One region of the Ideonella sp. genome, then DNA from elsewhere that is predicted to be linked to it. Evidence: predicted binding sites of a transcription regulator. Region 1 holds the regulator's gene; each other region holds the start of a gene.

Region 1 (9,712 bases):
TGGTGCAGCGGCTGCGCGACGCGGCCGACGAGCGACGCGTGCTGATCCAGCTCACCGCCGAAGGCCGCGCGCTGAAGACCCGCGCCCAGGCCATCCCGCAACACGTGCTGTGCGCCACCGATTGCCAGCTCGACGAAGTTTCCTCGCTCACGCAGCGTTTGAAGTCGCTGCGCGACAACATCGCCCAGGCCGCGGCCTGAGCACCTGATCCCTCCCCCGACCATCATCAAACCCAAGGAAGACACCATGGCTCTCGACAAGGTTCTGTACACCGCCCACGCCACCTCCACCGGCGGCCGCGCCGGCACCTCGAAGTCCGACGACGGCCGGCTCGAGCTCAACCTGAGCACGCCGAAGGAACTGGGCGGCGACAGCGGCCCGGGCACCAACCCCGAGCAGCTGTTTGCGGCCGGTTATTCGGCCTGCTTCATCGGCGCGATGAAGGCGGTTGCCGCGGGCCAGAAGATCGCCCTGCCGGCCAACGTGTCGATCACGGCCGACGTGGGCATCGGCCCGATCACCGGCGGCTTCGGCATCCAGGTGGCGATGGCCATCACCGTGCCGGGCATGGAGCGCGCCGCGGCTGAAGCGCTGGTCGCCGCCGCCCACAAGGTGTGCCCGTACTCGAACGCCACGCGCGGCAACATCGACGTCACGCTGACGGTGGTCTAAGGCCTCAGCGCTGTCACCGGCCCGTCATGCACGGGTCACGACAGCGTCACCCGCCTTCGCGAAGCTCCTCGGGTTGTATCGACCCGAGGAGCTTTTTTCATGCTGAACAAGACCATCGTCGGCGCCGTGGCGCTGGCCTGCGCCGCCGTTTTCGCACCCGCTCATGCCGCCGTCACGCTGATCGCCAAGGGCAGCCTGCCCGGTGATGGCAGCGACCTGTCGGGCCTGACCCACACGCTGGAAAACGGCGTGCCCGCCAACCTACTGGGCGGCCTCGGATCTGGCCTGGCCTGGGCCGGCGGCAACACCTTCGTCGCCATCCCCGACCGCGGCCCGAACGCCACGACCTGGAACGACTTCGTCGACAACACCACCAACTGGGTGCCGCGCTTCGACACGCTGACGCTGGCCTTGTCGCCGGTGGCCGACGGTGCCCTGCCCTTCACGCTGACGCCGCAGCTGACCGGCACCACGCTGCTGTATGCACGCGAGGCCCTCGTCTACGGCCCGGCCGTGCCGCCGAACAACCACAAGGGCGTGCGGTACTTCAGCGGCCGCTCGGACAACTTCGACGGCGACACCGGCTCGCTGAGCCCGATGGACGCGCGCCTGGACCCCGAAGGCATCCGCGTGTCGCGCAACGGCAAGCATGTCTACGTGTCGGACGAATACGGCCCCTACGTCTACGAGTTCAGCCGCGAGACCGGCAAGCGCACCCGCGTGTTCGCGCTGCCCGAGTCGACCTTCGCGGTGGCCACCAAGTCGGCCCTGGGCGCAACCGAGATCAGCGGCAACACCCGCGGCCGGGTGGCCAACAAGGGCATGGAAGGGCTGGCGATTTCGCCCGATGGCAAGACCCTGTTCGGCTTCGTGCAAAGCCCGCTGATCCAGGACGGCGGTGACGGTGGCCGCGCCAACCGCATCGTCAAGATCGACATCGCCACCGGCGCGGTGAGCCAGTACGCCTACGACAACTTCATCCCGGCGCTGAACAAGGCCTACAACTCGAGCGAGATCCTCGCGCTGAACAGCCACGAGTTGCTGGTGCTCGAGCGCGACGGCAAGGGCCTGGGCGACAACTCGGTCGCCGTCGTCAAGCAGGTCTGGAAGGTCGACCTGGCCGGCGCCGAGGACGTGAGCGCCCTCGAAGGCGCGACCGCGTTGCTGGCCAAGGCGCCGGCGAAGACGCTGTTCGTCGACCTGCGCGCCGCGCTGAACGCCGCCGGCATCGGCGACGCGCAGATCCCCGCCAAGCTCGAAGGCATGGCCTTCGGCGACGACGTGGTGGTCGATGGCGTCACCAAGCACACGCTGTACGTCGCCAACGACAACGACTTTCTGGCGGTGGCGCCGGGCGGCCTGGCCAACCCGAACCAGTTCTTCGTCTTCGCCTTCGACGACGCAGACCTGGCCGGCTCGGCCTACGAGCCGCAGAAGTTCAAGCTGCAGAACTGAGCAGCTGCAACAGCAGCTCGACGCGCGCCTTGGCCGGCGACAGCTCGCCGGCCGAGGGCAGCGCGCCGGCCGGCGCCCCGACCACCGCGGCGCCCGCGCACCGGGTGCCGCGCAGCACCGGCAAGCCCGCAGCCTGGGCCCGCTCGACCGCAGCCAGCAGCGACACATGCACCGTGCCGTTGCCGGTGCCCTCGATCACCAGGCCACGCGCACCGGCGGCCACCAGCGCGTCGACCACCACGCCGTCGACCCCCGCGTGGCTGACGACGATGTCGACCCGCGGCCAGCTCGATGCCTGGAACGCGATCGTGTCCAGCCCCAGCGCCTGACACGCCGGCCACGGCCGCAGCGGGCGAACCTGCCCCTCCTGGATCAGCGCCACCGGGCCTGCCTCGCCCGAGCTGAACGCGTCCAGCGCGAACGGCAGGGCCTTGCGCACATCCACCGGCCCGTGCACGCGGCCATGCAGCGCCGCCAGCACGCCACTGGCACCCGGGTGGGCGGCCAGCGTCACGGCGTCCAGCAGGTTCTGCGGGCCATCGGATTGCAGCGAGGTCACGGGCCGCATCGCCGCGGTGAAGACCACCGGCTTGGCGGGTGACAGCACCCGGTGCAGGAAGTAGGCGGTTTCTTCCAGCGTGTCGGTGCCGTGGGTGATCACGATGCCCGCCACCTCGGGCCGCGCCAGGTGGTGCGCCACGCGCGCCGCGAGCGTCTGCCAGATCGCGTGGCTCATGTCCTTGCTGTCGACCTGGGCGACCTGCTCGGCTTCGAGCGGCCGGTCGGCCAGGGCCGGCACCGCGGCCACCAGCTCTTTCACGCCGACCTGGCCGGCCACGTAGCCGACGTCGTCACCCGAGCCGGCGATCGTGCCGCCTGTGGCGAGGATGACGATCAACGGTGCTTGTCCCGATTTGTTTTGCATTTCTTGCATGTCTGGATAAAAATACAGATACTGGATGCAACCTCAGCCGTACCGTTCTCGCGCTAGTTTTCACTCGCGAGGGCGGTCTGGCGCCAAGCCGCCATGATCGAAAGCCCCAAGCTCACCGCCCGCCAGCAGCAGATTCTCGACCTGGTGCAAACCACGATCGAGCGCACGGGCGCCCCACCCACCCGCGCCGAGATCGCGGCCGAGCTGGGCTTTCGCTCACCCAACGCGGCCGAAGAGCACTTGCAGGCGCTGGCGCGCAAGGGCGTGATCGAGCTGGTGGGGGGCACCTCGCGCGGCATCCGCTTGCAGTCCGGCACGCTGCGGGCCCTGAACGAGGCCCGCGGCAAGCAATTCTCGCTGCCCTTGCCGAGCCTGGCCCAACTCACCTTGCCGCTGGTCGGCCGGGTGGCCGCCGGCAACCCCATCCTCGCGCAAGAAAACATCGACCAGACCTATGTGCTCGAAGCCAGCCTGTTCCCGCGCCGGCCCGACTACCTGCTGAAGGTCAAGGGCATGAGCATGCGCGACGCCGGCATCATGGACGGCGACCTGCTCGCGGTGCAGAAGACGGCCGAAGCCCGCAACGGCCAGATCGTCGTCGCCCGGCTCGATGACGAGGTCACCGTCAAGCGCCTGCACCGCACCAAGCAGACGATCGAGCTGCTGCCCGAGAACCCCGACTTCGAGCCGATCATCATCGCCCCGGGTGACGTCGAGTTCGCGATCGAGGGCGTCGCCGTGGGGCTGGTGCGCCAGCACATGCTGTTCTGAGCCCCTGACCGTCGAAGGATGTCGCAGTGAGCCGCACGTCGTCACCAGTCCGGCAGATCAAGGCACCCAAGGCCGCCTCGGCCGGCGAATGCCAGACGCTGGAACAGCTGCCCAACGTGGGCCCCGCGATGGCCGGCGACCTGCGCCTGCTCGGCCTGCACCACCCCACCGACCTGCGCGGGCAAGACGCTTTTGCGCTGTACCGCCGGCTCGAGCGCGCCACCGGCCACCGGCAAGACCCCTGCGTGCTCGACACCTTCATGGCGATCGTCGACTTCATGAACGGCGCCGCCCCCAAGCCCTGGTGGGCCTACACCGCCGAGCGCAAGCAGCTGCATGGGCAGGTGCACGACCCGGTGCACAGCTGAGCGATCTGCCCCACGCGTGGGGCGTCAGGCGACACAAGACGTACCATGGCCCTTGCCTTTCCACGTCAGTCACCTACAAGGTTGCCCGCCCCATGACCGCATTCGCAGTGAAACACATCGTCGGCGACCTCGGACCTCTTTCGAAGGTCATGAAACAGGTCAGGAAGGCCCCATACTCGTACACGTCCAGCGAGCCCGAAGCCACGAACGCCGCGCTGGGCAATTTCATCTACGTGTTCGAGGTGCGCGCAGAGCCCAAGGGCCTGCGCTCGTACTGGCTGGGCTACAAGTTTCGGGCGTTCGAAAAGTACCCGCCTGCCGGCGGCGGCAAATGGCTCGAACAGTTCAAGTTCAAGAACGCCGCCAGGGCCTGTGAACACGCCGAAGGCAGCTATGTGGACGAGCCGATCGAGATCGTCGAGCCCCGGCTCACCGCCTGGCTGGGCGACAAGCGGCCGGGCATGGCCGAGATCCCGCCCGAGTTCGTGGCGACCTTGGACGACCTGTTGGGCGACCCCGCCAACAATGCCAAGGCGTTTGCCTGACGCCTGAGCCGCGAACGGCGCGCACCGGGTGAAGCACGCCGCGTTCTTTCGCAACCTGCGCCTGCTGGACAAACACGGCTGAACACAGGCCCGGCAGGCCCGGCGCAGCGCCCACGCGGGCCCACTGCAGCGCCTATAGTGCGCAACTCCCACCGCTGCCGGGTGCTGCCATGACCGCCGGACTCTCGCTCGCCTCGTTGCCCCGCCGATTCGCCCGGCCGCTGCTGGCCGCATGCATGGCCTGCCTGCCGGCGCTGGCCGCGGCGGCCACCACTGAAGAGGAATTGCGCGCCGTCGAAGACCAGCGCCAGGAGGCGATCCGCATTCAGGATTTCGCCACACTGGGCCGCATCTACGCGCCCGAGTTCGTCGCGGTGGACGGCAGCGGCCAGGTGATCGACCGCAGCCAGTTGTTCCAGGTCTTTGCCAAGGGCGGCTCGGCGCAGAAGTTCAGCACCGACGAGATCCGCGTGCTGGACCTGGGCGAGACGGCGGTGTTCATCGGCCGCCTGGTGGCCCGCGCGCCGACCGGCGTCATCACCTACAGCGCCCGCTTCAGCCACGTGTTCGTGCGGCGCGACGGTCACTGGCTGTGCGTGTCGGGCCAGTCGACGACGATCCCCGAACCTTGATGCTTCACTGACCATCCATCCCGTCGCCAACGCATGACCCACCTGCCCCGCCGCCCCGCGCTGGCAAACCTGGCCGCCACCTTGCTCGGCGCCCTGGCGTTGACGCTCGCTGAGCCCGCCCTGGCCGCCGCGCCGAACGCTGCCGACCTGGCCCACCTGACCCGGCAATCGAATGAATGGGACGCAGCGATCGTGCGCAAGGACCGCGCCGCGATCGAGGCCAACATGGCCGATGACTTTCGCCAGATCGATGGCGATGCCGACATCGAGACCAAGGCCTCGTTCGTCGATGGCCTGATGTCGCCCAAGCTCAAGATCGACCCGTACACCGTCGAGGATTTCGAAGTCCGCCAGTACGGCGACACCGCCCTGCTCAGCGGCCGCACCCACATGACCGGCAGCTGGGACGGCAAGCCGTTCACCAGCCACTACCGCTACATCGACATCTACACCCGGCAGAACGGCGCGTGGAAGATCGTCAGCGTGCAGATCACGCGCCTGGCGAAACCCTGACGCCCAGGTTCAGCGCAACCCGGCGTTCAGCTTGGCCAGCACCGCGGCCCCCGGGCACAGCTCGGGCTCGGCCAGCGCATTGAGCGGCCGTGCCGCGGTCTTCAGGGCGTGGTGCAGGTCGCTCGCATCCGGGTCCACGTACAGCAGCCCCGAGACGATCTCGCCCTTGGCCTGTTGCGCCATCAGGTATTCCATCGCCCGCACCCGGTCGGTCGGGTCGTAGCCCGCGTGCAGCTTGCGCAGCCGCATCGTGCTGCCATCGGGCTGCGGCAGGTCGATCGATTCACCCGGCGCGGGCTCGGCAATGCGCTCGGGGGCGGGGTCGTAGAAGTCGATGCGGCTCACCGCCTCGTTGTGCTCGCGCACGTAGTCGTAGCTGCGGGTGCTGCCGGCGTGGTTGTTGAAGGTCACGCAGGGGCTGATGATGTCGATGAAGGCGGCGCCGCCGTGCGCGATCGCGCCTTTGATCAGCGGCACCATCTGCGCCTTGTCGCCCGAGAAGCTGCGCGCCACGTAGGTGGCCCCCAGTTGCAGCGCCATCGCCACCATGTCGACCGGCGCATCGGGGTTCGGCACCCCCTTCTTCGAGGTCGAGCCCCGGTCGGCGGTGGCCGAGAACTGGCCCTTGGTCAGGCCGTAGACGCCGTTGTTCTCGACGATGTAGACCATGCGCACGCCGCGCCGCATCGAGTGGGCGAACTGGCCGAGGCCGATCGACGCCGAATCGCCGTCGCCCGACACGCCGAGGTACAACAACCCGCGGTTGGCGAGGTTGGCGCCGGTCAGCACGCTGGGCATGCGGCCGTGCACGGTGTTGAAGCCGTGGCTCGCGCCGAGAAAGTAGTCGGGCGTCTTGCTCGAACAGCCGATGCCCGACAGCTTGGCGACACGGTGCGGCGCAATGTCGAGCTCCCACGCGGCCTGCACGATCGCGGCCGAGACCGAGTCGTGGCCACAGCCGGCGCAGAGCGTCGAGACCTTGCCCTCGTAGTCGCGCCGCGTGTAGCCCACGGCATTGCGCTCCAGCGAGGGGTGGTGGAGCTGCGGTTTCGCCAGATAGGTCATGGGTGCACCCTTCGGCCTGAGGCCGGCCCCGCCGAGCGGGAATGAGCCCTTTCGGGCGATCGTGCGAGGCTCATGCCTGCTCCCTCTTCGGCTCCACCGCCAGCTTCAGCACCCGCTCGGTGATCGCCTGGGTGATGAAGCGCGCGGTGATCGGCGTGCCGTCGTAGTGCAGCACCGGCGGCAGTCGCTTGGGGTCGATCTCGAGCTCGTCGACCAGCAGGCGCCGCATCTGGCCGTCGCGGTTCTGCTCGACGACGAAGACCTGTTCGTGCGCGGCGATGAACTCGGCCACGCTGGCCGGGAACGGGAACGCGCGCAGGCGCATCGCATCGAGGTGGATGTGCTGGCCGGCCAGCGTGTGCAGCGCTTCGTCCATCGCCGGCGTGGTGGAGCCGAAGTACAGCACGCCCAGGCGGGTCTTCTGTGCGGCCGCCCGCAGCACCGGCGCCGGCACCAGCGTTGCCGCGGTGGCGAACTTCTTCAGCAAGCGCTGCACGTTGTAGACGTAGTCTGCACCGGCCTCCGAGTAGCGGGCGTACGGGTCGCGCGTGGTGCCGCGGGTGAAGTAGGCCCCCTTCGACGGGTGCGTGCCCGGCAGCGTTCGCCACGGGATGCCGTCGCCGTCCACGTCCTTGTAGCGGGCGAATTCCTTGCCGGCTTCCAGCTCGTCGGCGGTCATCACCTTGCCGCGGTCGTAGCGGCGCTCGTCGCTCCAGGCCAAAGGCTGGGCCAGACGCTGGTTCATGCCGATGTCCAGGTCGGTCATCAGGAAGACCGGGGTCTGCAGCCGGTCGGCCAGGTCGAGCGACGTGGCGGCGAACTCGAAGCATTCGGCCGGATCCTGCGGCAACAGCAGCACATGCTTGGTGTCGCCGTGCGAGGCGTAGGCGCAGGCCAGGATGTCGGCCTGCTGCGTGCGCGTGGGCATGCCGGTCGACGGGCCGCCGCGCTGCACGTTGATGATCGTGACCGGGATCTCGGCGAAGTACGCCAGGCCGATGAACTCGGTCATCAGCGATACGCCGGGGCCCGAGGTGGCCGTGAAGGCGCGTGCGCCGTTCCAGCCCGCGCCGGTGACCATGCCGATCGACGCGATCTCGTCTTCGGCCTGCACGATAGCATAGCGGTGCTCGCCGGTCTCGGGGTCGACGCGGAACTTCTCGCAGTATTTCTGAAAGGCCTCGGCCACCGACGACGACGGCGTGATCGGATACCAGGCGCAGACCGTGGCACCGCCGTACACGCAGCCCAGCGCCGCGGCGCTGTTGCCGTCGACGAAGATGCGATCGCCCACGGCTTCGGCTCGCCGCACGCGCAAGCCCAGCCCGGGCCCGCGTGGCGGGCTCAGGTGGTCACGCGCGAATTCGCGGCCGGCGTGCAGCGCGCGCACATTCGACTCCAGCAGCTTCTCCTTGCCCCGGTATTGCTCGGAGAACAGCTTCTCGATCACCGACGCATCGATGTCCATCAACGCCGACAAGGCGCCGAGCACCATGATGTTCTTGAACAGCTGGCGCTGGCGCGAGTCTTCGTAGGTCGCGTTGCAGATCGCCGTGACCGGCATGCCGATCACGGTGATGTCCTTGCGAAAGGCGCTCTGGGGCAAGGGCCGCGTGCTGTCGTAGAAAAGGTAGCCCCCCGGCTCGACCTCGGCCACGTCCTGCGCCCAGGTCTGCGGGTTCATCGCGACCATCAAATCGACACCACCGCGCCGGCCTAACCAGCCCGCCTCACTGACGCGCACCTCGTACCAGGTCGGCAAGCCCTGGATGTTGCTCGGAAAGATGTTGCGCGGGCTCACGGGCACGCCCATGCGCAAGATCGCCTTCGCGAACAGCTCGTTGGCCGAGGCCGAACCCGAGCCGTTGACGTTGGCGAACTTGACGACGAAGTCGTTGACTGCTTCTACACGTTGCGTCATGTCTGCCCCTCGTTCGATGAATACATCGACCGATCCCCCGAGGGGATGCCGGCCGGCTCGGGAGCGGCCCAGCGCTCGTCCGGCTTCATTTGCAGTGCACCCCCACCTGGCGCCCACCATGGCTGCGACACGCGGGCCCGGCCTGCGTCGTCTGCAGCAAGAACTTCTGCATGTCCCACGCCCCGGTGGGGCACCGCTCGGCGCACAGCCCGCAGTGCAGGCAGACGTCTTCGTCTTTCACCATCACCCGCGCGGTCTTCAAGGGCCCGCTCACGTACAGGTCTTGCTCGGCGTGGGGGGCGGGCGCCTGCAGCCGGCCACGCAGGTCGGCCTCGTCACCGTTGGTGGTGAAGCTGATGCAGTCCATCGGGCAGATGTCGACGCACGAATCGCACTCGATGCAGGCCTTGGCGGTGAACACCGTCTGCACGTCGCAGTTCAGGCAACGCTGCGCTTCCTTGAACGCCGTCGCGGCGTCGAAGCCCAGTTCGACCTCGATCTTGATGCTGGCCAGCGCCGTCTCGGCGGCCGTCCACGGCACCTTGTTGCGCAGGTCGTTCGACACCGCGTTGTCGTAGCTCCACTCGTGGATGCCCATCTTCTGCGACATCAGGTTCACATGCGGCGGCGGCCGGTCGGCCACCGCCTCGCCGTGCAGGAACTTGTCGATCGACACCGCCGCCTCGTGGCCGTGGGCCACGGCGGTGATGATGTTCTTCGGCCCGAAGGCCGCATCGCCGCCGAAAAAGACGTTCGGCAGGCTGGACTGCATCGTCTTCTCGCCCACCACCGGCAAGCCCCATTTGTCGAACGCAATGCCGCAGTCGGGCTCGATC
Region 2 (9,712 bases), on a different contig from region 1:
CTGGCATCGGCCATGGCCGATGGCGGCGGCAGCTGGCGATCGCGCTGCCACGGCCAATGGCGCCGCAGCGCCCGGCTCCAGAACGTGGTTCCGTTGCCACCCATTCGCTTGAACCCCCCAATGCGTGCGTGGTTGGGGGCACCTTATCACAGGCGTTTTCGGCCCGTTGTCAGCGCTGGTGACCACCCTGCCGCCGAAACGAGTGACAGGGCTGTCGCCGAGGCGACGGCAGCGTCAGGCCGGCACGGCCTGCTGGCGCTTCTTGATGAACAGCCCCAGGCCGACGACCAGCGCGGCGCCGATCGCGGCACCGATGTACTGGGTGGTGTGCGGCAACTCGCCGAAGCGTGCCACCACGGCCGGGTCGGTCAGGATCATCTCGCCGGCCAGCCAGCCCAGCAGCGCCGCCCCGAGCGTGATGATGACCGGGAAGCGTTCCATCACCTTCAGCAGCAGGGTCGAGCCGAAGATGATCAGCGGGATGCTGATCGCCAGGCCCAGCACCAGCAGCACGGTGTTGCCCTTGGCCGCGGCAGCCACGGCCAGCACGTTGTCCAGGCTCATCACCAGGTCGGCCACCAAGATGGTGCGGATGGCGGCCAGCAAGCCGGTGTTCTCGGTGCTGCCGTCGCCCTCTTCGCCCTCGCCTTCTTCCAGCAGCAGCGAAACGCCGATGTAGACCAGCAGCACGCCGCCGACGATCTTCAGCCAGGGCCACTTGAGCATCTCGACCGCGATCAGCGTCAGCACGATCCGCATCACGATCGCCGCGGCGCTGCCGAAGAAAATCGCCTTCTTCTGCTGGTGCGGCGGCAGGCCGCGCGCGGCCAGCGCGATCACGACGGCGTTGTCGCCGGACAGCAGGATGTTGACCCAGATGATCGAGCCGAGGGCGGCCCAGAAGGCGGCGGAAGTGAAGTCCATCGTGGCCCCGGAAAACTTGGCGTCGCAGCAGAACGCAGAACAAAAAAGAGGGCGTGCAGCCCTCTTTCGGTCGGGCGCGCTGAAGTGTAGGTTCGAGCGCGCAGCGTCGCGTTCGTACAACTACGAACGCGGCGCGGAGGTCAGAGCAGGCCCTTGAGCAGCTTGCCCATCTCCGACGGATTGCGCGTGATCGTGAAGCCGCACTCTTCCATGATCGCCAGCTTGGCGTCAGCCGTGTCGGCGCCGCCGCTGATCAGCGCACCGGCGTGGCCCATGCGCTTGCCCGGGGGCGCCGTGACGCCGGCGATGAAACCGACGATCGGCTTCTTCATGTTGGCCTTGCACCAGCGGGCGGCTTCGGCCTCGTCGGGGCCGCCGATCTCGCCGATCATGATGACGGCGTCGGTGTCCGGGTCGTCGTTGAAGGCCTTCATCACGTCGATGTGCTTCAGCCCGTTGATCGGGTCGCCGCCGATGCCCACGGCCGACGATTGGCCCAGGCCGATCTCGGTCAGCTGCGCCACGGCTTCATAGGTCAAGGTGCCCGAGCGCGAGACCACGCCGATGCGGCCCTTGCGGTGGATGTGGCCCGGCATGATGCCGATCTTGATCTCTTCGGGCGTGATCAGGCCGGGGCAGTTCGGGCCCAGCAGCAGCGTGCGCTTGCCGCCAGCGGCTTCCTTGGCCTTCATCTTGTTGCGCACTTCCAGCATGTCGCGCACGGGGATGCCTTCGGTGATGCAGATCGCCAAGTCCAGGTCGGCCTCGACGGCCTCCCAGATGGCGGCAGCCGCGCCGGCGGGTGGCACGTAGATCACGCTGACGGTCGCGCCGGTCTGGCCGGCGGCTTCCTTCACGCTGGCGTAGATGGGGATGCCTTCGAAATCTTCGCCGGCCTTCTTCGGGTTCACGCCGGCGACGAAGCAGTTCTTGCCGTTGGCGTAGTCGCGGCAGCCGCGGGTGTGGAACTGCCCGGTCTTGCCCGTGATGCCCTGGGTGATGACCTTGGTGTCTTTGTTGATGTAGATCGACATGTTCTGTGCTCCTGGGCTTACTTCACCGCGGCGACGATCTTGGTCGCCGCTTCGGCCATCGTGTCTGCGCTGATGATGGGCAGGCCCGAATCGGCCAGCATCTTCTTGCCCAGGTCTTCGTTGGTGCCCTTCATGCGCACCACCAGCGGCACGTTCAGGTTCACCGCCTTGCAGGCGGCGATCACGCCGTCGGCGATGGTGTCGCACTTCATGATGCCGCCGAAGATGTTGACCAGGATGCCCTTGACGTCCGGGTTCTTCAGCATGATCTTGAAGGCCTCGGTGACCTTCTCGGCGGTCGCGCCGCCGCCGACGTCCAGGAAGTTGGCCGGCTCGCCGCCGAACAGCTTGATGGTGTCCATCGTCGCCATCGCCAGGCCGGCGCCGTTGACCAGGCAGCCGATGTTGCCGTCCAGGCTGATGTAGGCGAGGTCGAACTTGCTGGCCTCGATCTCGGCCGGGTCTTCCTCGTCGAGGTCGCGGTAGGCCACGATCTCGGGGTGGCGGAACAGCGCGTTGGCGTCGAAGTTGAACTTCGCGTCCAGGGCGATCAGGTTGCCCTTGCTGTCACGGTTGAGCGGGTTGATCTCGACCAGCGAGGCGTCCGTCTCCATGTAGCAGCGGTACAGGTTCTGGAACAGCGTCACGGCCTGGTCGACCGTGGTGCCGGTCATGCCGACGGCCGTGGCGACCTTGCGCACCTGCGCTTCGGTCAGGCCGGTCAGCGGGTCGACCAGCTCGGTGATGATCTTCTCGGGGGTCGAGTGGGCGACCTCCTCGATGTCCATGCCGCCTTCGCTCGAGCAGATCAGTGCAACCTTTTGCGAGGCGCGGTCGGTGACGAGCGAGACGTAGAACTCCTTCTGGATGTCCGCGCCTTCTTCGATGTACAGGCGGCGCACCTTCTGGCCTTCGGGGCCGGTCTGGTGGGTCTTCAGCTGCATGCCCAGGATCTGGCCGGCCAGCGTCTTGACCTCGTCCATCGAGCGGGCCAGCTTGACGCCGCCGCCCTTGCCGCGCCCACCGGCGTGGATCTGGGCCTTGACGACCCAGACGGCCCCGCCCAGCTTTTGAGCGGCCTCGGTGGCCTCCTGCACGGTGAACGCCGGGTAGCCGCGGGGCACCGGCACATCAAACTGGCGCAGGAGTTCCTTGCCTTGGTATTCGTGGATCTTCATGGGGCTGGTTTCGTGAGTTCAGGACGAAAGCGGGTGGCGACGTGGGCGTGAGGCTCAGTCGCCGCCGCCGGCGGCGGCCGGTCCGGATGCCGGCGTCGGATTTTGCGTCAGTTTGTTGGCACCGGGCTGACGGTACCAACGGGGGTAGTGCAGACGCACGGCTTCAGCGTCGGCCGCCAGCGCATGGCAGCGGTCGAGCTGGAAGGGTTGGGTGTCGCTGTCCGGGTGGACCTTGAGCACGTCGCCGGCGAAGGCCTGCACGACGGCCGTAGGCAGCACGTCGGCCAGCTCGGTCAGGTGGGTGCAGCCGTGCACGCCGCCCAGGCGCTCGCGCACGGCGCGCTTGAAGCCGCGCATCAGGTTCAAGCCGGTCAAGGCGGCGTAGCGGTCGCCATGCTGGTCGCAATGGCCGGGGTACGGCATCGCCAGCGATTCGGCGCCGGCCGCGACGATGTTGAACGAGGTGTCGACGACGATGCGCAGGTGCAGGTCGTGGATCGGTGCGCCGGCCGGGCGTTCGCGGCCGGGGCTGCCGGTCGGGCGGGTCTTGGTGTCGAGCACGAAGGCGTCGATGTCCCACAGGCCATCGCTGCGCGCATAGGCCTGGACCTGGATCGAACGCTGGTGCTTGAGCTGGCGTTGAGGGTCGGCGGGGGGCAACGGCATGGCGGGACAGCGGAGGTGCCCTCGGGCCGCCCCTGGGTCGGGGAGCACGGCGGGCAACATTTCACTGTAGCACGCGTGCTGCAATGCAGCATACGTGGTGGCCGCAACGGGTCGAACCGGTGGCGGGGCGGCCTATTCGTCGTCGCGGCCGCCGACCACGCGGCGCACCACATCGCCCGCAAAACCCCGCGCGGCGAGAAACCGCATCTGGCGTGCCCGCTCGGCCGGCTCGGTGGCCGGCTCGCCGCCGTACTTGCGGCGCCACACGTCGCGTGCCCGCGCCAGCTCGGTCTCGCGCAGCTGGCGTGCGGTGTCGGGGTCCATCTCGACGCCGTGGCGGGCGAGTTCTTGCTTGATGCGGGCCGTGCCCTGGCGCTTGGCGCGGGCGTGGATGCGGCTTTCGGCGAAGCGCGCGTCGCTCAGGTGGCGGGCGGCTTCGAGTTCGTCGAGCAAGGCGTCAACTTCGCTGGCCGTGGCTTCGGCGTCTTCAGCTTCGGCAAAGAGGGCCGGCGAGGCTTCGTCGGGCGTGTCCCACGGGTCGCGTGGGCCGAGCGCAGCGTTGGCGGCAGCCAGCGCCGCGAGGGCTTGCGCGCGCTTGCGGGCATGGGCCAGCAGCTTGCTGCGCAGCTCGGCCCGGCTGTGTTCACGCCGGGCCAGCAGCGCGAAGGCCTGTGCCTTCAGGCTGAGTGGTGGTCGTTTCACGCCACCCTCACCGCGGCGGGGGCGCCTTACTTGGCGGCCGCCTCTGCGCCGGCGTCACCCAGCAGCGGCACGCCCATCGCTTCGCGGACCTTGTTTTCGATCTCGCGCGCCAGCTCGGGGTTCTCGCGCAGGAACTCGCGCGAGTTGTCCTTGCCCTGGCCGATCTTCTCGCCGTTGTAGGCGTACCAGGAGCCCGATTTCTCGACGATCTTGGCGGCCACGCCCAGGTCGATGATCTCGCCTTCGCGGCTGATGCCCTCGCCGTAGAGGATGTCGAACTCGGCTTCCTTGAACGGGGGCGAGACCTTGTTCTTGACGACCTTGACGCGGGTCTCGTTGCCGATGATCTCTTCGCCCTTCTTGATCGAGCCGATGCGGCGGATGTCCAGCCGGACCGACGAGTAGAACTTGAGCGCGTTGCCGCCGGTGGTGGTCTCGGGGCTGCCGAACATCACGCCGATCTTCATGCGGATCTGGTTGATGAAGATGACCATGGTGTTGGTCTTCTTGATCGTGGCGGTCAGCTTGCGCAGCGCCTGGCTCATCAGGCGGGCCTGCAGGCCGGGCAGGCTGTCGCCCATTTCGCCTTCGAGCTCGGCCTTGGGCGTCAGCGCCGCGACCGAGTCGACGATCACCAGGTCGACCGCGCCGGAGCGGACCAGCGAGTCGACGATCTCGAGCGCCTGCTCACCGGTGTCGGGCTGGCTGATCAGCAGCTCTTGCAGGTTGACGCCGAGCTTTTGCGCATAGCCGATGTCGAGCGCATGCTCGGCGTCGATGAAGGCGGCCACGCCGCCCTTCTTTTGCATCTCGGCCACGACCTGCAGCGTCAGCGTGGTCTTGCCCGACGATTCGGGGCCGTAGATCTCGACCACCCGGCCGCGCGGCAGGCCGCCGACGCCCAGCGCGATGTCCAGCCCCAGCGAGCCGGTGGAGACGACTTCGATGTCTTCGATCACCTCGCCTTCGCCCAGGCGCATGATCGAACCCTTGCCGAACTGCTTTTCGATCTGGGCCAGTGCGGCCGCCAGGGCCTTGGACTTCTCGGTGTTCAGGTTTTTCACGGGTGCATCCATGGTGGCGGGCCTCCTCATTCGGGTCGATCGGTAGTCAGCAAAGTGGGGCCGATTATGTCAGAAGCTGGATATCTGTACAGTGGATTTTCGAGCCTTGTCGGCCGTCAAGCAGGGGACAGGGCGGCTCCCTAGAATCACCGTGACGGTGCCGACACGCAGCGTTCGGGCGAGCCCAAGAGCCGCCTGCCAAGGAGACAAGGCCGATGCGCATTCTGATTGCGGAAGATGACCAGGTGCTGGCCGATGGGCTGCTGCGCTCGCTGCGGGGCGCGGGCTACGCGGTGGACCACGTGGCCAGTGGAAGCGAGGCCGACGCCGCCCTCGCCTCGCACGAGTTCGACCTGGTGATCCTGGACCTCGGCCTGCCTCGCCTGCATGGGCTGGAGGTGCTGCGCAAGCTGCGGGCACGCGGCTCGAGCATGCCGGTGCTGATCCTCACGGCGGCCGATTCGGTCGAGCAGCGCGTCAAGGGCCTGGACCTGGGCGCCGACGACTACATGGCCAAGCCCTTTTCGCTGCAAGAGCTCGAAGCGCGCGTGCGCGCCCTGACCCGGCGCGGCCTGGGCACGGCGTCCAGCGTGATCAAGCACGGCCCGCTGAGCTTCGATGCGACCGGCCGGGTCGCCTACATCAACGACCAGATGATCGAGCTGTCGGCGCGCGAGATCAGCCTGCTCGAGGTGCTGCTGCAGCGCGCCGGCCGGCTGGTCAGCAAGGACCAGCTGGTGGCTCGCCTGTGCGAATGGGGCGAAGAGGTCAGCAACAACGCGATCGAGGTCTACATCCACCGCCTGCGCAAGAAGATCGAGCAAGGCCCGATCCGCATCGCGACCGTGCGCGGCCTCGGCTACTGCCTCGAAAAGATCCAGAGCTGACGGCGCCCGGGGTGCGCGCAGCGCGGCCCATGTCAAGCGGCGCGTGCGGCTTTGGCCCGGCCGGTTGGCTGCGCGGGCGCCCGCGAGCGGCCTTATGCTGACGGCGTGAGCAAGGCCAACTCCCGCGAGCAACGGTCGCTGTTCGGCGAGATCCTGGACTGGATGCTGGTGCCGCTGCTGCTGCTGTGGCCGATGAGCGCGGCCCTGACCTGGCTGGTGGCGCAGAACATCGCCGCCCGCCCCTACGATCGCGACCTCGCGCAGCTGACGCGCATGATCGCGCGCCAGGTGGTGGCCGCCGATGCCAACCTGCCGCACGACAAGGCCTTGCGCCTGCCCGAGCCGGCGGCGGCGCTGCTGCGCAGCGACGATGTCGACCGCGTCTACTACCAGGTGCTGGGCGAACAGGGCGAGCTGCTGGCCGGTGACCGCGAACTGCCGGCGCCGGACACCGATGCCGGCCTGGCACCGCCCGCCGGCGAGGTGCAGTTTCGCGACGAGACGGTGCAGAACGAGCCGGTGCGTGTGGCCAGCCTGCGGCTGGTGCCGGCGCCGGGCGAGCCGCTGCGCATCGGCCTGGTGCAGGTGGGCGAGACGATGGAAAAGCGCAGCCGCCTGACGACCGAGATCATCAAGGGCGTGCTGCTGCCGCAGTACGTGATCCTGCCGGTGGCGGTGCTGCTGGTCTGGTTTGCACTGGCGCGTGGCATCGCACCCTTGAGCCACCTGCAGCAGCGCATCCAGCGCCGCCAGAGCCACGACCTGAGCCCGATCGACCAGCACGATGTGCCCGAAGAGGTGGCGCCGCTGGTGCGCGCGATCAATGACCTGTTGACCCGGCTCGACCAGTCGATGGCGACGCAGAAGCATTTTCTGGCCGACGCGGCGCACCAGCTGAAAACGCCGCTGGCGGGGCTACGCACCCAGGCCGAGCTGGCCCAGCGCGAGATCGACAGTGGCGCCGGCGACGCGCAGTCGATCAAGCGCTCGCTGCAGCAGATTGCCCGCTCGAGCCAGCGCGCGGCGCACATGGTCAACCAGTTGCTGGCGATGGCCCGTGCAGAAGACGAAGAATCGGCGCGCAAGGCGCAGGATTTCAGCCTCGTGCGCCTGGCGGTGGACACGGTGCAGGACTTCGTGCCGAAGGCGATGGACAAGCGCATCGACCTGGGCTACGAGGGCCCCGAGGTCAGCGGCGACGCGGTGCCGCGCTTGCGCGGCCAGCCGATCCTGGTGCGCGAGATGATCCGCAACCTGGTCGACAACGCGCTGCAGTACACGCCTGAAGGGGGCACCGTCACCGTGCGCGTGACGCCCGACCCGTTCGGCCAGGTGCTGGTGCTGCAGGTGGAAGACAACGGCCCCGGCATTGCCGAAGCGGAGCGCGAGCTGGTGTTCCAGCCGTTCTACCGTGCGCTGGGCACGAACGTGGATGGCAGCGGCCTGGGGTTGGCCATCGTGCGAGAGATTGCCGACAAGCACCAGGCGACGGTCACGATCGACCAGGCCCGGCCCTCGGCGGGGTCCCCGGCCGGGGGGCCGGGGACGGTGTTCACGGTGCGCTTTCCGGTGCAGGCACCGAGCCGGTCCGGACCGGTCAGCGCCTCACCGGCCTAACGCCGAAACGTGATCACTTGGCGGTCGAGACCTTGCCGTCGGCCTTGGCGCCGGTCAGCGGGTAGCCGGCAGACCAGGTGCCGCTGTTGATCAGCGAGCCGGATTCGGTTGCGTACACCGACCAGGTGCCGTCGGTGTTGACGACCCAGCCGTAGGTGGTGCCGAACTGCACGGCGCTGGCTTCGGTCAGCGAGTAGCCCTTGACGAGGCTGCCGGCCAGCAGCTTGCCGGTCGGGCCCATCACGGCGTCGGGCGTGTAGGTGCCGCAGTTCGTGAAGTCGCGTTGGCCGGTCACGTAGCCGCCGTTGACGGTCAGGTTGGTGAAGCCGTCGCAGTAGCCGTCGAACTTGATGTTGGCGGGGATCTTGGCGGCTTGGGCAGCGCCGGCGGTGGCCAGCAGGACAGCGGCGATCGTGATGATCTTGGACATGTAGTGAGTGCTCCGAAAGTCAATGGTTGGTATGTTGTCGGCCTGACATCCGTTGCGCACCGTCTGCCATGCCGCGGCGCAGTCTAGTGACCAGACGTATCGAAAGCTCTCCCCTACTCATGGGGTGTAAGTTGTGTAAGGTGCGCGCGGTTGACGCGCGTCAGCTTTGCATCAACCGCCGGCTGCGCGCGATGGACATCAACATGCCCAGTGCCAGGCCGAGCGTGACCATCGCGGTGCCGCCGTAGCTGATGAACGGCAGCGGGATGCCAACCACCGGCAAGATGCCGCTGACCATCCCCATGTTCACCATCGCGTAGGTGAAGAAGCTCAGGGTCAGTGCGCCGCCGAGCAGCCGGGTGAACACGGTGGGCGCCTCGGCCGCGATGATCAGGCCGCGTATCAGCACGAAGCTGAAGCAGGCGATCAGCCCCAGCGTGCCGAGCAGGCCGAACTCTTCGGCATAGGCGGCGAAGATGAAGTCGGTGGTGCGCTCGGGGATGAACTCCAGGTGCGTCTGCGTGCCCTTCATGAAGCCCTTGCCGGTGGGGCCGCCCGAGCCGATCGCGATCATGCCCTGGATGATGTGGAAGCCCTTGCCCAGCGGGTCGGTCGTCGGGTCGAGCAGCGTGCAGACGCGGTGCTTCTGGTAGTCGCGCAACAGCGGCCACTTCACGTCGTCCTGGCAGATCTGGTCGGCCGAGAACACCAGCGCGCCGATCGCCAGCATGCCGGCCAGCAACACCGGCAGGATCAGCTTCCACGACAGGCCGGCAAAGTAGATCACGTACAGCCCGCCCGACAGGATCAGGATCGCGGTGCCCAGGTCCGGCTGCTTGACCACCAGACCGACCGGCACCAGCAGCAGTGCGCCGGCCACCGCGAAGTCGAGCGTGCGCAGCTGGCTCTCGCGCTTCTGGAACCACCACGCCAGCATCAGCGGCATCGCCAGCTTCATCAGCTCGCTGGGCTGGATCACGACACCGATGTTGAGCCAGCGCGTCGCGCCCTTCTTGGTGACGCCGAACAAGGCCGTGGCGACCAGCAGCACGACACCGACGGTGTACAGCGGGACGGCGACGCGCATCAAGCGCTGCGGCGGCACCTGGGCGACCAGGAACAGCAGCATCAGCGCGAGCAGCATGTTGCGGCCATGGTCGACGAAGCGTGTGCCGTGGTCGTAGCCGGCCGAGTACATCGTCAGCAGGCC
Region 3 (9,712 bases), on a different contig from region 1:
GGGCCCGGGGCTGGTGGGCCGGGCAGGTAGAATCCTGCCTCCTTTTTGAGCAGCCATGCCCGCGTCACCCCTTCTTCAACCGCTGTCGCGGCCCCTGCTGCACCCCCTGCGCCTGGGCCGCTACACGCTGGCGAACAATCTGTTCGTCGCGCCGATGGCCGGCGTGACGGACCGGCCGTTCCGCCAGCTGTGCAAGCGGCTGGGTGCGGGCTACGCGGTGAGCGAGATGGTGACCTCGCGCAAGGACCTGTGGCAGTCGCTGAAGACCTCGCGCCGCGCCAACCACGCCGGCGAGCCCGGCCCGATCGCCGTGCAGATCGCCGGCACCGACGCAGCGATGATGGCCGAGGCCGCCGCCTACAACATCGACCGCGGCGCGCAGATCATCGACATCAACATGGGCTGCCCGGCCAAGAAGGTGTGCAACAAGTGGGCCGGCTCGGCGCTGATGCGTGACGAGCCGGGCGCACTGGCCATCATCGAGGCGGTGGTCGCCGCCTGCGCGCCGCACGGCGTGCCGGTCACGTTGAAGATGCGCACCGGCTGGTGCGCCGAGGTGCGCAACGCGCTGTCGCTGGCCCGTGCGGCTGAAGGCGCTGGCGTGGCGATGGTCACCGTGCATGGCCGCACCCGCGAGCAAGGCTACGGCGGCCAGGCCGAGCACGAGACGGTGGCCGCGATCAAGGCCGCGCTGCAGATCCCGGTGGTCGCCAACGGCGACATCGACAGCCCCGAGCGCGCCGCCGAGGTGCTGCGCGCCACCGGCGCCGACGCGGTGATGATCGGCCGCGCCGCGCAAGGCAGGCCCTGGATCTTCGACGACATCGCCCACTACCTGGCACATGGCACGCACCGCGAGGCGCCGGCCACGCGCGACGTGCAGCGCTGGCTGACCGAACACCTGGCCGACCACTACACGCTGTACGGCGAAGACACCGGCGTGCGCAGCGCGCGCAAGCACATCGGCTGGGCCGTGCGGGCCCTGCCCGGCGGCGAAGCTTTTCGCGCCGTGATGAACACCTTGGACGACGCAGCCGCCCAGCTGCGCGCCGTGACGACTTTTTTCGACCACCTGGCCGACCAACACGAACGCCTGCCGGCGGTGGCTGACGCCGCCGCCAACCAGGACCAGATCGCCCTGCTCGCCTGAGCGCCGTTTTGCCGGAGCCCGCCGCGAGGCGGGCCTTCCTTTTTCATGAGCAAGAAGAACATCGAAGACTGCGTCCGCGAGACGCTGAACCAGTATTTCAAGGACTTGAACGGTGAAGAGCCGCACTCGCTGCACGACATGGTCATCCTGACCGTCGAGAAGCCGCTGCTCGACGTCGTGATGCGCCAGGCCGAGGGCAACCAGAGCAAGGCCGCCGAATGGCTGGGCATCAACCGCAACACACTGCGCCGCAAACTCGTTGAGCACAAGCTCATCAAGTGACCGATTTCCTTTCCATTGATCGCACCCACCACCATGGCTGACCTCACCGCTCTGCTCTCGGTCTCCGACAAGACCGGCATCGTCGACTTCGCCCGCGCGCTGCATGCGCAAGGCATCAAGCTGCTGTCGACCGGCGGCACGGCCAAGCTGTTGGCCGACAACGGTTTGCCGGTGACCGAGGTCTCCGAGATCACCGGCTTTCCCGAGATGCTCGATGGCCGCGTGAAGACGCTGCACCCGCGCGTGCACGGTGGCCTGCTGGCGCGGCGTGACGTGCCGGCCCACATGGCCGCGCTGAAGGAGCACGGCATCGGCACGATCGATCTGCTGATCATCAACCTCTACCCGTTCGCGCAAGCCACGGCCAAGGCCGACTGCACGCTCGACGACGCGATCGAGAACATCGACATCGGCGGCCCGGCGATGCTGCGCGCCGCGGCGAAGAACTGGCAGGACGTGGGCGTGGTGATCGATCCCACCGACTACCCGCAGGTGCTGGGCGAGCTGCAGGCCGGTGGCCTGCAACGCGCCACCAAGTTCATGCTGGCCAAGAAGGTGTTCGCGCACACCTCGGCCTACGACGGCATGATCACCAACTACCTGACCGCGCTCGAAGCCGGCTCGGAAGACAAGACCGCCGAGGTGCCGACCAAGGCCGAGTACCCGCAGGTCTTCAACCTCCAGCTGCACAAGGTGCAGGGCATGCGCTACGGCGAGAACCCGCACCAATCGGCCGCGTTCTACCGCGAAGCCAAGCCGGCCGCCGGCACGCTGGCGCAGTGGACGCAGATCCAGGGCAAGGAACTCAGCTTCAACAACATCGCCGACGCCGATGCGGCGTGGGAATGCGTGAAGGCCTTCGACCAACCGGCCTGCGTGATCGTCAAGCACGCCAACCCTTGCGGCGTGGCCGTGGGCGCGACGCTGCTCGAAGCCTACGAGAAGGCCTTCAAGACCGACCCGACCTCGGCCTTCGGCGGCATCATCGCCTTCAACCGCCCGCTCGATGCCGACGTGGTCGAAGCGATCAACGCGCGCAAGCATTTCGTCGAGGTCGCGATCGCACCGGCGATCACGCCGGCCGCGCGCACGGCCTACGCGAGCAAGACCAACGTGCGCCTGCTCGAAGTGCCGATCAGCCAGCAGTCGAACCCGCTCGATTTCAAACGGGTGGGGGGCGGCATGCTGCTGCAATCGGCCGACAACATCGACATCGTCGGCGAGCTCAAGGTCGTCACCAAGAAGCAGCCCACGCCGCAGCAACTGGCCGACCTGCGCTTCGCCTGGACCGTCGCGCGCTTCGTCAAGAGCAACGCGATCGTCTTCTGCAAGGACGGTATGACGATGGGTGTCGGCGCCGGCCAGATGAGCCGCCTCGACTCCGCCCGCATCGCCAGCATCAAGGCCGGTCACGCGGGCCTGACGCTGCAAGACACCGCCGTGGCCAGCGACGCCTTCTTCCCGTTCCGTGATGGGCTGGACGTGGTGGTCGACGCGGGCGCGAGCTGCGTGATCCACCCGGGCGGCTCGATGCGTGACGACGAAGTGATCGCCGCCGCCGACGAGCGCGGCATCGCGATGGTGCTCACCGGCACCCGCCACTTCCGGCACTGATCGCGCCTTCGGGCCCGCCGCCAAACGCCGCCACCGTGCGGCGTTTTTTCATGGGCCTGATGCCCACGGCCGCAGCGCAGATACTGTATTTATGTACAGTATTGTCATGGAGCTGCTGGACAAACTCGCCGTGCTGGCCGATGCGGCCAAATATGACGCGTCCTGCGCGTCCAGCGGCAGCGTCAAGCGCGATTCGAGCGATGGCCAAGGCCTGGGCTCGACCGATGGCATGGGCATCTGCCACAGCTTCACGCCCGACGGCCGCTGCGTCTCACTGCTCAAGCTGCTGCTGACCAACCATTGCCAGTACGACTGCCTGTACTGCGTCAACCGCGTCAGCAGCAACGTGCCGCGCGCCCGCTTCCGCCCCGACGAAGTCGTGCAGCTGACGCTCGATTTCTACCGCCGCAACCTGATCGAAGGTTTGTTCCTGTCCAGCGGCATCATCCGCAGCCCCGACTACACGATGGAGCAGTTGGTCGAGGTGGCCCGCTCGCTGCGGGAGGACCATGCTTTTCGCGGCTACATCCACCTGAAGACGATCCCCGATGCGGCGCCTGAACTGCTCGCGCGCGCAGGCCGCCATGCCGACCGGCTCAGCATCAACCTCGAGCTGCCCACCCCGGCCGGCCTGCAAGCCCTCGCGCCGGAGAAAGACGCCACCGGCATCCGCCGCTCGATGGCGCGCATGCATCTGCTGATCGAAGATGCGAAGCAGGCCGCCGCGCCTTTGGCGCCCCGAGCCGGCGCATCGTTGAAGCCGGCTCGGGTCGCACCGCCACGTTTCGCCCCGGCGGGCCAGAGCACCCAGATGATCGTCGGCGCCGACGCGGCCGATGACCGCACCATCCTGGCGACCAGCCACACGATGTACGCCAGCTACGGCCTGAAGCGCGTGTACTACTCGGCCTTCAGCCCGATACCGGACGCGTCGAAGCAGCTGCCGCTTCAAGCCCCGCCGCTGGTGCGCGAACACCGGCTCTACCAGGCCGACTGGCTGATGCGCTTCTACGGCTTCGACGCCGACGAGATCGTGCCCGCATCGAGCGGCCTGCTGGCGCTCGAGGTCGACCCGAAGCTCGCCTGGGCGCTGGCGCATCGCGAGCGCTTCCCCGTCGACATCAACCGCGCGCCGCGCGAGCTGCTGCTGCGGGTGCCTGGCCTGGGCGTGCAGACGGTCGAGCGAATCCTGCAAAGCCGTCGCGTGCGCCGGCTGCGCAACGAAGACCTGAAGCGCCTGCGCGTGTCGCTGAAAAAGGTGCTGCCCTTCGTGGTGACGGCCGACCACACCCCGCGCCGGCAACTGGACGACCCCGCATTGGCCCACCGGTTGGCGCCGGTGCCCGCCCAGCCGTCGCTGTTCGACGCCTGAGGCCCCGCAAGCCCGATGCAGACCATCCTGCTGCACGATGACGCCGACGTGGACGGCTGGCGGCGCGAGGCCCGCGCGCTGCTGCGCGCCGGCGTGCCGCCCGAGCAGGTCGACTGGCAGGTGCGGCCCGCAGCGCCTGGCGGCACCCTCGGGGCGGCCGAATCGCACTTCGATGCAGACACGGGCAAGTACCGCACGGCCGACACCTGGCGCCCGCCGGCCGGACTCTTCGACGAAGCGCCCGCCGGCGTCGCCACCCCTGCAACGCCGGCCCGCCCGATCGACACGCCGCGCGTACCGCCCGCATTCATCGAGCTGGCCGACGCGGCCTTGCTGCACTACGACCCGCAACGCTTCGGCCTGCTCTACCGCCTGCTCTGGCGCTTGCAGCAGGAACCCGCCTTGCGCAACGACCCGCTGGATGCCGACTGGATGGCCGCCGCCGCCCTGGCGCGCCCGGTGCGCCACGAGCAGCACAAGATGCGCGCCTTCGTGCGATTTCATGAGCGGGCCACGCCCGACGGCCCGCAGTTCGTGGCCTGGTTCGAGCCGCGGCACCACATCGTCGCGTCGCAGGCCGACTTCTTCCGGCGCCGCTTCGCCAGCATGCGCTGGGCCATCTTCACGCCACGCGCCAGCATCTCGTGGGACGGCGAACGGCTGCACCACGGCGGCCCGGCGCGGCGGGCGGACATCCCGCTCGACGACGACAAGCAGGCGCTGTGGCTGGCCTACTACGCCAGCATCTTCAACCCGGCCCGCCTGAAGCTGCAGACGATGGCCGGCGAGATGCCGCGCCGCTACTGGCACAACCTGCCCGAGGCCAGCCTGATCGGCCCCTTGGCCATGGCCGCCGCGCAGCGCACCCAGGCGATGGTCGACCGGCCCGCCACCGCGCCGCGCCGCCATCGTCCCGCGCAGGCTTTGCCGCCCATCGTCGCCGCCGATGCCAACCCGGCAGATGCACTGACCACGGCCCGGGCCGCCGCCTCAAGCTGCAAGGCCTGCGCCCACGGCCTGCAGGCCACCCAGCTGGTGTGGGGCGAAGGCCCGCGGCAGGCCCGCGTGATGGTGGTGGGCGAGCAACCGGGCGACCAGGAAGATCTGCAGGGCCGGCCATTCGTCGGCCCGGCCGGCGAGCTGCTGGCGCGGGCGCTGGCCGAAGCCGGCGTCGACCGCGCGGGCCTGTATCTCACCAACGCGGTCAAGCATTTCGGCTTCGAACTGCGTGGCCGCCGGCGAATGCACAAGACGCCGGGCCAGCAAGAGATCCTCGCCTGCAACGGCTGGCTGCAGCACGAGATCGACGCGGTGGCGCCGGACCGCCTGGTGGCGCTGGGCGCCACGGCGGCCCAGGCCCTGCTGGGCAAGCGCGTCGCGATCGAACGTGAACGCGGCCAATGGCGGCGGCGAGCCGACGGCCGCCCGGTGCTGGTGACCTGGCACCCCGCCGCGCTGCTGCGCATGCCGGCCGAGCGGCAGGCGTCAGCGTGGCGCCGGTGGGTCGACGACTTGGCGCAGCTGCGCAGCAGCTGAGCTGCGCGCCGTGCTCGTCAGCGGCTGTGCGACGTCAGTTTCGCCAGCGACGACGACGCGCCGGCGCTTGGTGATCCGATGCGCGCCTTGTCGCCATCCACGGCGGCGTCGGCCTCGGCCTCGACAGCGCCTTCGCCATTCGACGTGACCAGCAATTGGTCGTCGTCGAGCACCTGGCGCCGCATCGCCACGCCCACCGCCAGGATGTCGATCACCAGCAGGTGCAGGATGCGGGTGACCATCGGCAAATGGGTGGTCACGTCTTCGGGGTAGTCGATGATCAGCGCCACGTCGGCGCGCTTGGCCAGCGGTGACTGGCTGGCGGTGATGGCGATCACCGCGGCGCCGCGTGACTTGGCTTTTTCGACCACCTCCAGCAGCTCGGGCAAACGGCCGCTCGCGCTGATCACGACCACCACGTCTTTCGGCTTCAGCACGCCGGCGGCCAGCATCTGCAGCCGCGGGTCGGTGTAGGCCATGCTCGGCAGGCCAAAGCGCAGGAACTTGAACTGCGCGTCCATCGCCACCACGCCGTAGTGGCCGAGCGCGTAGAAATCGATGCGCTGCGCATCGAGCAGCGTCTCGATCGCGCGGTTGATCATTTCGCGGTTCAGCTGGCTGCGCACCTGCAGGATCGCCGACGCGGTGTTGCCCAGCACCTTGCTGCCGAGCTCCAGCATCGAGTCGTCGGTGGTGACCTGGGTGTGCGTGATCGGCACCGTGCCGGTCAGGCTGCTCGCCAGCCGCAACTTGAAGTCCGACAGGCCTTCGCAACCGAGCGAGCGGCAGAAGCGGATCACCGTCGGCTGGCTCACCTGCGCGGCCTTGGCGATCTCGGCGATCGGGTCGTTCAGCACCGAGCGCGGGTGCGCCAGCACATGGTCGGCCACGCGCAGCTCGGCCGGCGTCAGCTCGCCGCGCGCACGGCGGATTTGCGTCAGCACCGCCGAGGCCGGCGCGCTGCTGATCGTGCGCAGCTGCGCTTCGAGAATGGCCGACGCGCCGATGAAGGTCGCGTGCTCGGCCGTGATCACGAAGGTCGGGATGTCTGACAGGTAGCGGCTGAAGCGGCCCTTGTCTTCGAACCGGTCGCGAAACGGCGAGCGGTCGAAATACGAGCCCAGGCGCGGCACGATGCTGCCGCCGATGTAGATGCCACCCAGCGCCCCCAGCGTGACCGCCAGGTTGGCCGCCGCAGTGCCGAGCAGCGCGCAGAAGACCTCCAGCGTGTCGACGCACAGCTTGTCGGTGCCGTCGAGCGCACGCTGCGTGATCTCGGGCGCGCTCAGGTTGTCGGCCTTTTCACCGGCGTGGTCGGCCAGCGCCTTGTGCATCAACTCCAGCCCGGGGCCCGACAGCAGGCGCTCGAACGACACATGGTCGTACTGTTTCCAGGCATGGCGCAGGATCGCGATCTCGCGCTCGTCGCGCGGCGAGAAGCTGGTGTGGCCACCCTCGGAGCCGAGCGAGATCCAGCCATCGCCGGCCGGGATCAGGCCCGACACGCCCAGGCCGCTGCCCGAGCCGAGCAGCCCGATCACGTTCTGCTTGCGGGCATTGCCGCCGCCCACTTGGCGCAGGTCTTTCGGCCCCAGCCGCGGCAGCGCCATTGCCAGCGCGGTGAAGTCGTTCAGCACGACCAGCGTTTCCAACCCCAGGCGCTGGCGCATCTGCTCGATCGAGAACTGCCAGTGGTAGTTGGTCATCCGCACCTGGTCGCCTTCGACCGGGTTGGCGATCGCCACCGCGGCGTGCTGGATCTGCGTGCCGGCCGGCAAGGTGGCGACGTAGGCGCTGACGGTGGCGTGGAAGTCGGCGTGGTCCGCGCAGCGCAACGAGGCGATCTGCGTGAACTCGCCCTGGGCCACCTCGAGCGCGAAGCGGGCGTAGGTGCCGCCGATGTCGGCAATCAGCCGGGGGCTGTCGAACGATGCCATGGGGGACGATTTGCGCGGTGCGCCTGGCGTGAGGTGGGCCATTATCGAGCGCTTCATGGCCAGCCTCGCTCGGTGCTACCCGCGCACGAAAACCACCGCGGTGCGCGGCGGGATCGTGAAGCCGCCTGACGCGGCGTCGACACGGGCTTCGCGGGCACGCAAGTCCGCCGCGCCACGCCGTGCCTGGGCCGGGTGCAGTCGCCAGGCCGCGCCCTTCGCCAGCTCCGGCAGCATCAGCGTCTGCGCCGTCTCGGCCACGTTGACGAAGTACAGCAGCTCGCCGAAGCGCGCGTCGGCGCGGCCCGCCCCGTCGAGCCGGCCCACCAGCACGGCCGGGTTCTGCTGCGGACCGCTGTTCGGAAAGCTCAGGCGTTGCCGCACCTCGGCCGCGTCGCGCAAACGAAACAGCGGCGTGCTGGCACGCACCGCGAGCAGGTCACGAAACGCGTCTCGCGCCCAGGCGATGTCGCGCGGCTTGGGCGGCAGCGTCTTGTCGGCCAGCAGCGGCTGAAAGACCGGCCAGCTGCTCTGGTTGTCACGCTGCGGCGGCAGGCCGGTGCCGAAGTGGTTGGTCTGGTACGACCAGTCGAGGCGGTTGAACCAGTCGCCCGAGTCGTAGCTGTTGCGGTCGAGCGACTTGCTGCGCAGCGTGTCGATGCCGGCATGGAAGTAGGCCACGCCCTGGCTGAACAGGTTGATCGCCGCGGCCAGCATCTGCACCCGCGCCCGCTCGGCGCCGGTGGTGTCGTGCGGCAGCTTCAGCGCGTTGTTGTCGAACAGCGTCTGGTTGTCGTGGTTCTCGACATAGTTGACCACCTCGCCCGGCTCGCTGGCATAACCCGCCGGTTGGCCGGCATAGTCGATCTGCTCGAGCCGCCGGGCCTGGCCCTGCCAGGTGAGCATCTCGTAGTCGCGCAAGGTGCCGGCCAGGCCGATGCGCACCTGGTCGGCCAGGCGCATCGCCTCGTCGCGCGGGCCCTCGGCCGCCCCGTTGACATAGCCCTTGCGCGTCACCAGCGCTTCGCCCTCGTCGCCGGCCGAGCCTCCACGCACGGCGTCGCGGCCGCGGTCGCTGAAGGTGCCGATGCCGCTGCCATTGAGCGACAGCTGCGAGGCCTGCACGAAGCGTCGGCCATCGGCCACCTCGCCGAAGTTCCAGCCCTCGCCGATCAGGTTCACGTGGCGGCCGGTGGCGGCGTTCACCTCGCGCTGCAGCGCCTGCATCGCCGCGCGCGGCTGGTGCGCCATCAGGTCGAAGCGGAACGAGTCGATTCGGTACTGCGTGGCCCAGAGCTTGACCGAATCGGTCATCAGCTTGGCCATCATCGCGTGCTCGGTCGCGGTGTTGTCGCAGCAGGTCGAGCGCTCGACCACGCCGTTCGCGTCGAGCCGGTGGTAGTAGCCCGGCACGATGCGGTCGAGCACCGCCTTGGCGTGCTGCCCGGCCGCGGCGGTGTGGTTGTAGACCACGTCCATGCCGACGCGCAGGCCGGCGCGGTGCAGCGCCATCACCATCGCGCGGAACTCGCGGATGCGCACCGCACCATCGGCCGGGTCGGTGGCGTAGCTGCCCTCGGGCGCGCTGTAGTGGAACGGGTCGTAGCCCCAGTTGAAGCAGTCGCGCGCCGCATCGGCCATCACGGAGGCCTGCTGGGCCGGGCTGTCGGGCGCGGCGCTCGGCACCCGCGGGACCACGCAGCCCCGCTCGGGCACCGTGGCCAGGTCGAACACCGGCAGCAGGTGGATGTCGGTCAGGCCCGCCTGGGCCAGCGCGCGCAGGTGCCGCATGCCGCGCGACGCGGTGTCGGTGAAGGCCAGGTA

Evidence for each region. The regulator LexA, encoded in region 1, represses DNA repair genes until DNA is damaged. The targets are predictions, from matches to a motif close to ACTGTATNNNNATACAGT.
Region 2: a site for LexA is predicted at 5,644-5,661, ahead of recA (recombinase RecA). Genes of this name have one in related genera too.
Region 3: a site for LexA is predicted at 3,129-3,146, ahead of ACE3SG_RS17480 (putative DNA modification/repair radical SAM protein). Genes of this name have one in related genera too.

The regions. Positions count from the first base shown of each region.
Region 1 is NZ_JAYSDQ010000009.1:180,767-190,478, reverse strand. Features, by position in the region: gene ACE3SG_RS14145 (MarR family winged helix-turn-helix transcriptional regulator) at 1-200, shown strand, start outside; gene ACE3SG_RS14140 (organic hydroperoxide resistance protein) at 247-672, shown strand; gene ACE3SG_RS14135 (esterase-like activity of phytase family protein) at 772-2,127, shown strand; gene ACE3SG_RS14130 (asparaginase) at 2,111-3,052, opposite strand; gene lexA (transcriptional repressor LexA) at 3,155-3,832, shown strand; gene ACE3SG_RS14120 (helix-hairpin-helix domain-containing protein) at 3,859-4,200, shown strand; gene ACE3SG_RS14115 (hypothetical protein) at 4,293-4,745, shown strand; gene ACE3SG_RS14110 (nuclear transport factor 2 family protein) at 4,916-5,377, shown strand; gene ACE3SG_RS14105 (nuclear transport factor 2 family protein) at 5,411-5,890, shown strand; gene ACE3SG_RS14100 (2-oxoacid:ferredoxin oxidoreductase subunit beta) at 5,900-6,955, opposite strand; gene ACE3SG_RS14095 (2-oxoacid:acceptor oxidoreductase subunit alpha) at 7,026-8,876, opposite strand; gene ACE3SG_RS14090 (FAD-dependent oxidoreductase) at 8,962-9,712, opposite strand, start outside.
Region 2 is NZ_JAYSDQ010000004.1:126,894-136,605, forward strand. Features, by position in the region: gene ACE3SG_RS07035 (serine/threonine-protein kinase) at 1-104, opposite strand, end outside; gene ACE3SG_RS07040 (TerC family protein) at 235-924, opposite strand; gene sucD (succinate--CoA ligase subunit alpha) at 1,065-1,958, opposite strand; gene sucC (ADP-forming succinate--CoA ligase subunit beta) at 1,976-3,136, opposite strand; gene ACE3SG_RS07055 (DUF2889 domain-containing protein) at 3,191-3,802, opposite strand; gene ACE3SG_RS07060 (RecX family transcriptional regulator) at 3,935-4,504, opposite strand; gene recA (recombinase RecA) at 4,531-5,580, opposite strand; gene ACE3SG_RS07070 (response regulator transcription factor) at 5,784-6,455, shown strand; gene ACE3SG_RS07075 (sensor histidine kinase) at 6,618-8,072, shown strand; gene ACE3SG_RS07080 (hypothetical protein) at 8,086-8,502, opposite strand; gene rodA (rod shape-determining protein RodA) at 8,663-9,712, opposite strand, start outside.
Region 3 is NZ_JAYSDQ010000013.1:54,781-64,492, forward strand. Features, by position in the region: gene dusB (tRNA dihydrouridine synthase DusB) at 56-1,150, shown strand; gene ACE3SG_RS17470 (Fis family transcriptional regulator) at 1,196-1,432, shown strand; gene purH (bifunctional phosphoribosylaminoimidazolecarboxamide formyltransferase/IMP cyclohydrolase) at 1,466-3,046, shown strand; gene ACE3SG_RS17480 (putative DNA modification/repair radical SAM protein) at 3,153-4,418, shown strand; gene ACE3SG_RS17485 (UdgX family uracil-DNA binding protein) at 4,434-5,954, shown strand; gene ACE3SG_RS17490 (glucokinase) at 5,972-7,891, opposite strand; gene ACE3SG_RS17495 (alpha-1,6-glucosidase domain-containing protein) at 7,967-9,712, opposite strand, start outside.